Regions from separate parts of the Dysosmobacter sp. genome, predicted to be linked through region 1. Evidence: predicted binding sites of a transcription regulator. Region 1 holds the regulator's gene; the other holds the start of a gene.
What was found. Region 1 encodes HrcA, which represses chaperone genes, less so after heat shock. Its sites were predicted from a motif close to TGTTAGCACTCNNNNNNNNNGAGTGCTAACA; they were not measured.
Positions count from the first base shown of each region.

Region 2: the regulator HrcA is predicted to act here: its motif matches at 2,452-2,482, upstream of ACT67G_RS08235 (co-chaperone GroES).

Region 1 covers NZ_DAWBAJ010000001.1:110,653-116,502, forward strand. Annotated here, with positions in the region: gene dnaJ (molecular chaperone DnaJ) at 1-976, opposite strand, end outside; gene dnaK (molecular chaperone DnaK) at 1,118-2,962, opposite strand; gene ACT67G_RS00625 (PspC domain-containing protein) at 3,005-3,187, opposite strand; gene ACT67G_RS00630 (nucleotide exchange factor GrpE) at 3,204-3,815, opposite strand; gene hrcA (heat-inducible transcriptional repressor HrcA) at 3,812-4,867, opposite strand; gene ACT67G_RS00640 (bifunctional folylpolyglutamate synthase/dihydrofolate synthase) at 5,081-5,850, opposite strand, start outside.
Region 2 covers NZ_DAWBAJ010000029.1:697-6,546, forward strand. Annotated here, with positions in the region: gene groL (chaperonin GroEL) at 299-1,924, opposite strand; gene ACT67G_RS08235 (co-chaperone GroES) at 2,122-2,406, opposite strand; gene ACT67G_RS08240 (diacylglycerol/lipid kinase family protein) at 2,635-3,561, opposite strand; gene ACT67G_RS08245 (THUMP domain-containing class I SAM-dependent RNA methyltransferase) at 3,627-4,736, opposite strand; gene ACT67G_RS08250 (NfeD family protein) at 4,931-5,350, shown strand; gene ACT67G_RS08255 (SPFH domain-containing protein) at 5,394-5,850, shown strand, end outside.

The sequences.
Region 1 (5,850 bases):
TGAGGGAAGGGATGCCCTTGCCCTTGAGGCGGAAGGTGGTGCCGGACTGGGTTCCCTCCGGCAGGGTGTACTTCACCTTACCGTCGATGGTGGGGATCTCCAGCTCCGCGCCCAGAACCGCCTGGGCGAAGGTGATGGGCGCCTCGCACAAGACGCTGGTGCCCTCCCGGCGGAAGAGCTCATGGGGCCGCACGGAGATGGTGATCAGCAGATCGCCGGCGGGGCCGCCGTTCTTGCCGGCGTTGCCCTGGCCCCGGATGGAGATGGTCTGCCCGTTGTCGATGCCGGCGGGGATACTGGCCTGGATGGTCTTGCGGCGTCGGATGAAGCCGGTGCCCCGGCAGTCCTTGCAGGGCTGATGGATGATCCGGCCCTTGCCGCCGCACTTGGAGCAGGGGGCGGAGGTGGCAAAGACGCCCATGGGAGTCTGCCGCCGCACCTGGACGGTGCCGGTGCCGTGGCAGTCGGGGCAAACCTCCGGCGAGGTGCCGGGGGCACAGCCGTTGCCATGGCAGGTATCGCAGGTCTCCATGCGCTCCACGGTGACCGCCTTTTCGCAGCCGAAGGCCGCCTCCTCAAAGCTGATGGTCACGGACATGCGGATACTCTCACCCCGCTGGGGCGCATTGGGGTTGGTGCGCCGTCCGCCGCCAAAGCCGCCGCCGAAGAAGCTGCCGAAGATGTCCCCCAGGTCGCCGAAGTCGAAGCCGCCGTCGAACCCGGCCCCGCCGGCGCCGAAGTTGGGATCCACACCGGCGTGGCCGTACTGGTCGTAGCGGGCCCGCTTGTTGGAATCAGAGAGAACCTCATAGGCCTCATTGACCTCCTTGAACTTCTCCTCTGCCTCCTTGTCCCCGGGGTTCAGGTCCGGATGGTACTTCCGGGCCATTTTCTTATATGCTTTTTTGATCTCATCCTCCGAGGCGCCCCGGCTGACGCCCAGCACCTCGTAATAATCACGTTTCTGTTCTGCCATAATGATCTCCTATCGCTTGGAAAATTGGAAATCCGGAACGAACAGCCCCAGAGGGGACTTTCCGTTCCCGGTTCCCAATTCCCCGTAAAACGCCCCCAATGGGGCGGGGCAAAGCGCCCCGTCCCATTGGATGCACACCATTTACTGCTTGTTCTTATCGTCGTCGTCGACCACTTTGTAGTCGGCGTCGTAGTACTGGCCCTGGGTGCCTGCGTCGGTGCCGCTCTGGCCGCCGGCCTGAGCGCCCTGGGGGTTGGCCTGCTGATAGAGCTTCTCGCTGACCGCGTAGAAGGCCTGGGTCAGCTCGTCGGTTGCGGCCTTGATGGCGGCGGTATCCTGGCCCTTCAGGGTCTCCTTGAGCTTGTCGATACCAGCCTGGACCTTGTTCTTGTCATCAGCGGGGATCTTGTCGCCCATCTCAGAGAGGGTCTTCTCGCTCTGGTAGACCATCTGGTCGGCCTGGTTGCGGACCTCCACCTCTTCCTTGAGCTTCTTGTCCTGGGCGGCATACTGCTCGGCTTCCTTCACGGCCTTCTCGATGTCCTCCTTGGACATGTTGGAGGAGGAGGTGATGGTGATGTGCTGCTCCTTGCCGGTGCCCAGATCCTTGGCGGAGACGTTGACGATGCCGTTGGCATCGATATCGAAGGTCACCTCGATCTGAGGCACACCGCGGCGGGCCGGGGCGATGCCGTCCAGATGGAAGCGGCCCAGAGACTTGTTGGCAGCGGCCATCTCACGCTCGCCCTGGAGGACGTTGACCTCCACGCTGGTCTGGTTATCTGCGGCGGTGGAGAAGATCTGGCTCTTCTTCACAGGGATGGTGGTGTTGCGGTCAATGAGCTTGGTGAACACACCGCCCATGGTCTCGATGCCCAGAGACAGCGGGGTGACGTCCAGCAGCAGCAATCCCTTGACGTCGCCGGTGAGGACGCCGGCCTGGAGGGCAGCGCCCATGGCCACGCACTCATCGGGGTTGATGCCCTTGAAGGGCTCGTTGCCGGTGAAGTTCTTCACAGCCTCCTGCACGGCGGGGATCCGGCTGGAGCCGCCCACCAGCAGCACCTTGCTGAGGTCGCTGGGCTGCAGGCCCGCGTCGGACATGGCCTGGCGCACGGGGCCCATGGTGGCATCCACCAGATGGGCGGTGAGCTCGTTGAACTTGGCCCGGGTGAGGGTCACGTCCAGGTGCTTGGGGCCGTTGGCGTCGGCGGTGATATAGGGCAGGTTGATGTTGGAGGTGGTGACGCCGGAGAGCTCGATCTTGGCCTTCTCGGCGGCCTCCTTCAGCCGCTGCATGGCCACCCGGTCGTTAGACAGGTCCACGCCGTCGGTGCGCTTGAACTCGCTCACCAGGTACTTCATGATGCACTCGTCGAAGTCGTCGCCGCCCAGGCGGTTGTTGCCGGCGGTGGCCAGAACCTCGATGACGCCGTCATCGATATCCAGGATGGAGACATCGAAGGTGCCGCCGCCCAGGTCGTAAACCATGATCTTCTGGGACTGCTCCTTATCCACGCCGTAGGCCAGGGCCGCGGCGGTGGGCTCGTTGATGATCCGCTTGACATCCAGGCCCGCGATCTTGCCGGCGTCCTTGGTGGCCTGGCGCTGGGAGTCGGTGAAGTAAGCGGGAACGGTGATGACGGCCTCGGAGACGGGGCTGCCCAGATAGGCCTCAGCGTCCGCCTTGAGCTTCTGCAGGATCATGGCGCTGATCTCCTGGGGGGTGTAGGACTTGCCGTCCACGGTGACCTTGTAGTCGGAGCCCATCTCACGCTTGATGGAAGAAATGGTGCGGTCGGGGTTGGTGATGGCCTGGCGCTTTGCCACCTGGCCCACCATACGCTCGCCGGTCTTGGAAAATGCCACCACAGACGGGGTGGTGCGGTTTCCCTCGGCGTTGGGGATGACGACGGCTTCGCCGCCCTCCATCACTGCCACGCAAGAGTTTGTAGTACCCAAATCGATGCCGATTACCTTAGACATAATGATTGCCTCCAAATTATCTGAATTTTTATTGTTTGCTAGTTAGTATTTTCTTGGCATAACCGTCATGGTGATCAAATAGGCCGGAAGTCCGATGCCCAGCAGGGTAAGTGCGATCCAGGCAGCCCGTATCCGCATGCGGTCCCAGCCAAAAAACGCTGCGATTCCGGCACAGACGCCGGCTATAACTCCATTTTGCGGATCACGGTACAGACTCTTTCCCATTTTTTCACCCTCCCCTTCAGTTTGCCACCTGGACGATGGCGTGGCGGATGACCTTGTCACCCAGCATGAACCCGGTCTGGAACACCTGGGCCACCACATTCTCCCCGAAGTCCTCGCTGTCCACATGCATGACGGCGTTGTGCTTCTCCGGATCAAACTGGGCGCCCAGCGCCTCAATCTCGGTGACGCCCTCCTTGGTCAGCAGATCCTTGAACTGCTGAAAGATCATCTCCAATCCCTTTCTGTGGGGGGCCTCCGGATCCTCCCCGGCGCAGGCGGCCACCGCCCGCTCCAGATTGTCGTACACCCCCAGGAACGCCTTGATGGTGTCGGCCTTGGCATCCTGGTACAGGTTGTCCTTTTCCTTGGCAGTGCGCTTGCGGTAGTTGTCATACTCCGCCGTCAGCCGGACGAACTGATCCTTCACGGACTCCAGCTGCTTGGCGGCCATCTCCGCCGCCTCCATCTGCTCACGGGTCAAGGTGTAGGTCTTTTCCTTTTTCTTCTTTCCCTTGCCGCCCTTCTCTTCCGGTTCCGGCTTCGCCTCTTCCTGGGCGGGCTGCTCCTGGGGAGCCTCCTGCTCCGGCTGCGCCTCCTCCGGTTCCGGGTGCTTGGTTTCCTCGCTCATTGCTCTTGTTCCTCCTTCGGGGGTAATTCCTGTTTTCCGAACAGCCGCGTCAGGCCCTCGGCAAAGCCGGTGAGCCGTGCGGCCACTGTGGCATAATCCATGCGGGTGGGGCCCACCACGCCGATGAGGCCCCGCATGTCGTCTCCGATATCATAGCTGGCCACCACTACGCTGGCATCCTTCAAAGCCTCGCTGACGTTCTCCGGCCCGATGAGGATCTTCATGGGCCCCTCGTCCGGCATGGGGAGGTTCTCCTTGCTGTCGGTGAGGAAGCTCATGAGCTCGTGGGCCTTGTCGGCGTCCCGAAATTCCGGCAGCTTCAAAAGCTCCTTGGCGCCGGAGGTGAACACCTCCCGCTGCCCGGCCTCCTCCAGCACATCACCGGCGTAGGCCACGGTCTGGCTCAGCAGCAAAAACAGCTGCGGCGTCACCTGGTCCGCCAGGGTCATGAGCCGTTGATTCATCTCATCTGTGGAGACGCCTGTAAAGTGGGTGTTCAGCAGGCTCACCAGATTGGGGATCTGCTCCGGATCCACCCGCAGCTGCAGCCGCAGCAGCTGGCTTTTTACCCGGTTATCCCCCATCATCATCACCACGATGCAGCTGCGCTCATCCACCGGCAGCAGATCAAAGCGCCGGGCCGTGATGGAGTGCTTTCCTGCGGCAGCCACATAGGCGGGATAATTGACAAAGGCGGATACCGCCCGCCCCGCCTGGGAGATCACCCGGTCCAGCTCCTCCATCTTCATATGGAGAGAGGGGTTGATCCGCTCCGTCACCGCGATGGAGAGCCGCTGGCGCTCCATCAGCTCGTTGACGTACAGCCGGTAGCCCTTGGGGGACGGAACCCGGCCCGCCGAAGTGTGGGGCTGTTCCAGATAACCAAGCTCCACCAGGTCGGAAAGCTCATTGCGGATGGTGGCAGAAGAAACGCTGCCGCCCATTTCCGCGGCAATGGCTTTGGAGCCTACCGGCTCGGCGGTGCGGATGTAATCCTCCACCACCACTTTCAGTATTTGCTTTTTCCGGTCGGTCAGATCCAAGAAAAGCACCTCTTCTGTGGGATTTCGCAGTTTTAGCACTCGCTATCCCTGAGTGCTAAAGTGAGTTTACCACCGGTGCAAACCATTGTCAATGGATGGATATAAACAATTTGTAAATAAAAAGCGGCAGTTTTTTGAACTTTGCCGGATAGGCTCCCTGTTGGGGTTTTGACCGTCTTTCAACGCAAAAAAGGGACCATCCCGAGGATGGTCCCTTTCCAATCAAAGCAGGTCTGCCGCCCGGCGGACTTTCCCCACCAGGTACAGCGAGCCCAGGGCGCACACTGCCCCGTCGGCTCCCGCCGCCTCGGCGGCCGCCTGAAGCCCCGCCGCCACACCGGCACAGGGCACTGCGGGGACACCGTACCGGTTCACCAGGGCCGCCAGCTCCTCCGCCGGCATGGCCCGGGGGCTCTCCGGCCGGACGGTGAACACCTGCCCGGCAATGGGGGCCAGCAGTTTCAGCATGTCTTCCACGTCCTTGTCCGCCATGACACCCATGAGGATGGTGAGCTTTTTCCCGGGGAACAGCGCCCGGAGGCTCTCCACCGTGGCGGCCATGCCGTGGGCATTGTGGGCCCCGTCCCGGAGGATCACCGGGCCCGCCCGGCGCACAACCTCCAGCCGTCCCGGCCAACAGACGGAAGCGAGGCTCTGCTCCAGGGCCCGGCGGGAGATCTCCCAGCCCCGTTTTTCCAGCACTTCTACCGTGGTGACGGCCACGGCGGCGTTTTTGGCCTGATAGAGCCCCACCAGAGGCACATGGAGGGCTCCATAAGGGGCAAACTCCAGATCTGTGCCGTCCAGGCCGGTGCCCACGACCCGCAAGCGGGAAAAATCAACTTCCGTCAGCTGCGCCCCCTGCTCCCGGCACCGCTCCCGAATGACGGCATCCGCCTCCGGGCAGCCGCCAAAGCTCACCACAGCCCCGCCGGGCTTAATGATCCCCGCCTTGGCTGCGGCGATATCCCCCAGGGTGGGGCCCAGGATAG
Region 2 (5,850 bases), on a different contig from region 1:
AGAGCGGCCGATGGGCATCTGATCGCGTACAGGGGTCAGTGATCCAAACCCGTTAGCAGCTATCCCCAAAATGGCATTGAGTGATTTTCAGATACTTACAGTCTGAAGAATTTACGACCAGAGTTCTTGTGGTCACGACTGAAAAGTGGATACATAAACATGATCAGCCCGCCGGCTCCAAAAGGAACCGGCGGGCTGATATTCTGCCTATCAAGCGCTGAATTGGTGTAGATTTGGTGTAAATCGGGGACACCAGCCACAGAAGATCCAGCTGTCCTCAAGGGTCAGGGGCTATTTTTTAGTACATGCCGCCCATATCGGGAGCAGCGGGAGCGGGAGCGGGGGGCTCGGGCTTATCCGCCACCAGGGACTCGGTGGTCAGTACCATGGCGGAGACGGAAGCGGCGTTCTCCAGAGCGGAGCGGGTCACCTTAGCGGGATCGATGATACCGGCGGAGACCATGTCGCAGTACTCCTCCTTATAGGCATCAAAGCCATAGCCGTTCTTGCCGGAATTGCGGACCTTCTCCAGGATCACAGAGCCGTCCAGACCGGCGTTGGCAGCGATCTGACGGATAGGAGCCTCCAAAGCCTTGGCCACGATCTGGACACCGGTCTTCTCATCGCCCTCAACCGTGTTCAGCAGGGCTTCCACGGCGGGAATGATGTTGACGAAGATGGTGCCGCCGCCGGCCACAACGCCTTCCTCAACAGCGGCGCGGGTGGCGTTGAGGGCGTCCTCAATACGCAGCTTCTTCTCCTTCATCTCGGTCTCGGTGGCAGCGCCGACCTTGATGACAGCCACGCCGCCGGCCAGCTTGGCCAGACGCTCCTGCAGCTTCTCCTTGTCATACTCGGAGGTGGTGACAGCGATCTGAGCACGGATCTGAGAAACCCGGTCCTTGATGGCCTGAGCGTCGCCGGAACCGTCGACGATGGTGGTGTTCTCCTTGGTGACCTTCACCTGACGGGCACGGCCCAGCATATCGATGGTGGCGGTCTTCAGCTCCAGACCGACTTCCTCGCTGATGACGGTACCGCCGGTGAGGGTGGCGATATCCTGCAGCATCTCCTTGCGGCGGTCGCCGAAGCCAGGGGCCTTCACGCAGCAGACGTTCAGGGTGCCGCGCAGACGGTTGACGATCAGGGTGGACAGAGCCTCGCCCTCCACGTCCTCGGCGATGATCAGCAGCTTCTTGCCGGCCTGCACCAGCTGCTCCAGGATGGGCAGGATGTCGGCGATGACGGAGATCTTCTTATCGGTGATGAGGATATAGGGATCGTCCAGGTTGGCTTCCATCTTCTCGGTGTCGGTGACCATGTAGGGCGTGATATAGCCGCGGTCAAACTGCATGCCTTCCACGACCTCACTGTAGGTCTCAGCGGTCTTGGACTCCTCAATGGTGATGACGCCGTCGGCGCTGACCTTCTCCATGGCATCGGCGATCAGCTTGCCGATCTCCTCGTCGCCGCTGGAAACCGCGCCGACACGGGCGATGTCCTTGGAGCCGTCCACGGTCTTGGCCTGCTTCTTGACCTCAGCCACAGCAGCCTCCACAGCCTTGGCCATGCCCTTGCGCACCACAATGGGGTTGGCACCGGCAGCCAGGTTCTTCAGGCCCTCGTGGATCATGGCCTGAGCCAGCAGGGTAGCGGTGGTGGTGCCATCGCCGGCCACGTCGTTGGTCTTGGTGGAAACTTCCTTCACCAGCTGAGCACCCATGTTCTCAAAGGGATCGTCCAGTTCAATCTCCTTGGCGATGGTGACGCCGTCGTTGGTGATGAGGGGAGCGCCGTACTTCTTGTCCAGAACCACGTTGCGGCCCTTGGGGCCCAGGGTGATCTTGACGGTATCGGCCAGAGAATTGACGCCGGCTTCCAGGGCCTTACGGGCCTCGTCGCCGCGCTTAATGAGCTTAGACATAATGCATTACCTCCAAATAGAAGATGAATTTACACGTTTTGGCTTTCCCCAAAAAGGAAAAGCAATGAAATCATTTTCGCCGCGGCGTGTACGTGGCGAAAATACCCCGACTTCAGCCGCCTGGGGCGGCGTACACCAGTGACCGATGTCACTGGTGGTGGGAGAGGTCGAGGAGGAGCCTGCTCCCCTTCGATTTTTTATTCCACGATGGCCAGAATGTCGTTCTGACGGACGACCACATACTCCACGTCTTCCAGGGAGACCTTGGTGCCGGCGTACTGGCTGGTGATGACCTTATCGCCGGGCTTGACAGTCATGACGATGTCCTTGCCGTCCACATTGCCGCCGGGGCCCACGGAGATGACTTCGGCCACAGAGGGCTTTTCCTTGGCGGAGCCGGTAAGGATGATGCCGCCCTTGGTGGTCTCCTCGGTTTCCACCATCTTCAAAATCACACGGTCTGCAAGCGGAGTGAGTTTCATAATGGGTTCCTCCTTATAGATATAAAAAAATTAAACGAATTTCAGCGTTAGCACTCAACTCTCTCGAGTGCTAACGCTGTTATATTAGCGCAATGATTTCCATTTGTAAAGGGGGTATCTATGAAATATTTGTGAATTTGCAAATTCCGCCTCAAGCACGGTGAACCGGCGGCAAAGCTTTCCGGAAAGCAAAGAGCCCTCCGGCCGCAGGGCGGCGGAGGGCTTGGATCATTTGGCCGTGGCGTTGGGGTCACAGCCCTTGGGGCCGAAAAAGTTGAGGCGCTTGTCCGCCAGGCGCATGCGGACGTCCCGGCTGCGGAAGCACTCGCCGTCCAGGCAGGTGACGATGTCCGTTTCCGACTGGATGCGCACCTCCCGGGCGGCGGAGACCCGGATCAGGGATTCCGGAAGATCCTGCCAGCGTCCGGCGGAGTAGGCGGGAAAGAGCCGGGCAAAAGCGGTTTTCGGGACGTTTTTCACCAACACCGTGTGGAGAACGCCGTCGTTCATCCGGGCCTGGGGCACCGGGGTGGAGCCGCCGCCGTAGTAGCGCCCGTTGCACATAGACACCAGGGCAAAGTTGTCCTCCAGGACCTCGTCGTCCAGACGGACAGTCCAGTGGCTGCCGATGGGGCGGAAGAGGAAGTTGATCCCCACGGACACCAGGTAGCTGCCCCGGCCGCTGAGAAGGGGGGAGCTGGTGTACTGGTGTACGCTCTCGGCGATCCGGGCATCGATGCCGTTGCAGGCGATGGTGAGGCAATAGCGGCCATTGCAGTCAATGAGATCCAGGGGAAAGACCGCTCCGTCCCAGAGGTTTTCCGCGTCGGTAAATTTTTCCGCGTCGGCGCCGAAGTTTTTGAGAAAGTCATTTCCGGTTCCGGCGGGGATGCAGGTCATGGCGGCATTGGGGAATCCCGCGGCGCCGTTGGCGACCTCTGAAACCGTGCCGTCCCCGCCGCAGGCGTACAGGCGCACTTCCTCTCCGGATTCCGCCAGACGGCGGGCCATATCCGTGGCACCGCCGGGGCGGTCTGTCAGCATGCAGGAGCACTCCAGTCCGTGTGCTTGCCGCAGCCGCTCCGCCATGGCCAGGATGCGGGTGGTCTGATCCCGCTTCCCGGCCTTGGGGTTGATGATGAATATGTGCTTCATCGGGAGTTCTCTCCCCTCTGATCAGTTCTATTTGTATAACATGGGGCGCAAAATACGCAGAGGAATCATTTTCCGTAGAAAAAGGCGTCGCACTTGAGCATGCCGTTGTAGAGCTTGCGCTTTTTATCGGCAGGACGGCCGAAGCACCGCTCGAACTCCGTGTGGGAGCTGAGTACCACCACCCGCCACTTGGGGGGCAGATCCCGGAGCGCCCGTCCAAAGGACCGGTAGAGCTCCTCGGCCTCCTTTTTCTCCAGCAGCCGCTCGCCGTAGGGCGGGTTGGTCACCAGCTGGCCGTATTCGCTCTCCCGGTGGAAAGCGCCTGCGTCCGCCACCTCGAAGCGGATGCAGTCCTCCACCCCTGCCAGGGAGGCGTTGTGCCGGGCCAGCTCCACTGCCGCCGGGTCGATGTCGCCTCCCCAGATGTCGTAGGTGCCGTGGAATTCCTTGTCCATGGCTTCGTCGGCGGCCTCCATCCACAGCCTGGAGGGCATGTTCTTCCACTTCTGGGCGGAGAAGTTCCGGTCCAGGCCCGGGGCCCGGTTCTTGGCGATGAGGGCCGCCTCGATGGGGATGGTGCCGCTGCCGCAGAAGGGGTCGCAGAAGGGATCCTTTCCCCGGTAGCGGGAGAGGGTGACCAGGGCGGCTGCCAGGGTCTCCCGCAGGGGGGCACCCATGTTCTGGGCCCGGTAGCCCCGCTTGTAGAGCCCCTCGCCGGAGGTGTCCAGGTACAAAGTGGCCACGTCCTTGACGATGGAGAACTGGATCTGGTAGCGGCTGCCGGTCTCCGGCAGGGTCTCGCAGCCGTAGGCATTCCCCAGCCGCTTGGCGGAGGCCTTTTTCACAATGGCCTGGCAGGCCGGAACAGAGTGGAGCGTGGAGTTCAGGGAGTAGCCCTTCACCGGGAATTCACCGTCCCGGGGAATGTAGTCCTCCCAGGGCAGGGCCGCCACCCCCTGAAACAGGGCCTCAAAGTCCGGGGCGGGGAAGGAGCCCAGCTCCATCAGCACCCGGGCGCCGCAGCGCAGGTTGATATTCAGACGGGCGATATCTGCCAGGGTGCCGGTGCAGTGGACCCGGCCGTTTTCCGCCCGGACGTCCCGAAGGGACAGGCGGCGCATCTCGTCCGCCACCAGGGATTCCAGCCCGAAGAGGCAGGGAACCGTCAGGATCATGGATATGTCTCCTTTGTAAGGTAAGATTTGACCTCAGTATACCAGCAAATGGGCCATTGTGCAACAAATGGCAGCGGTGCGGTGGAATTGTTACCGAAATGATATGGTATTTCCCCGCGCCCTGTGATACACTACAACCAACAAAACGCGCATGCGGATTTTCCGGAGTGGGAAAGGAGGAAACAAGCGTGTTGATGGTATGGATCTGGCTGGGGGCCATTGTGCTCTTCGGCGTGGTGGAGGCCTTGACCGCCGGACTGGTGTCTATCTGGTTTGTGGCGGGTGCCGCAGCGGCACTGGCGGTCACGCTGTTGGGAGCCGGCACCGGGGTGCAGCTGGTGGCGTTTGTGGTGGTTTCCGCCGCGGCGCTGGTGCTGACCCGTCCCCTGGTTCGAAAACTCACCCAAAAAGGGGTGGTGCACACCAATGCCGACCGGGTGCTGGGCCGCACCGCCAAGGTGACGGAGGTCATTGACAATGACGATTCCACCGGCGCGGTGTATGTGGACGGCAAGACCTGGACGGCCCGCAGCACCGACGGCGAGGTGATCCCTGTGGGAGAGCAGGTGCGCATTGCCGGTATGGAAGGTGTGAAACTCCTGGTGGAGAAGTGATACATAAGAGGAAAAATTAAGAAAAAAGAAGGGAAGAGTGCACATGCCGAGTATTCCGAGTATCGGGACGATTGTAGCCATTATTCTGGTGATTCTGGTGCTGCTGGTGATCATCAGCAACATCGTCATCGTCCAGCAGTCCAAGGCCTACGTGGTGGAACGCCTGGGAGCCTTCCGGGCAGTGTGGAACGTGGGACTGCACCTGAAGGTGCCCTTTATCGAGCGGGTGGCCAAGAAGGTGAGCCTCAAGGAGCAGGTGGCGGATTTCGCGCCCCAGCCCGTCATCACCAAGGATAATGTCACTATGCAGATCGACACCGTCATCTATTTCCAGATTACGGATCCCAAGCTCTACACCTACGGCGTGGAGCATCCCATGAACGCCATCGAGAACCTGACGGCCACTACGCTGCGCAATATCATCGGCGACATGGAGCTGGACCAGTCCCTCACCAGCCGTGATACCATCAACTCCCGGATGCGCTCCATCCTGGACGAGG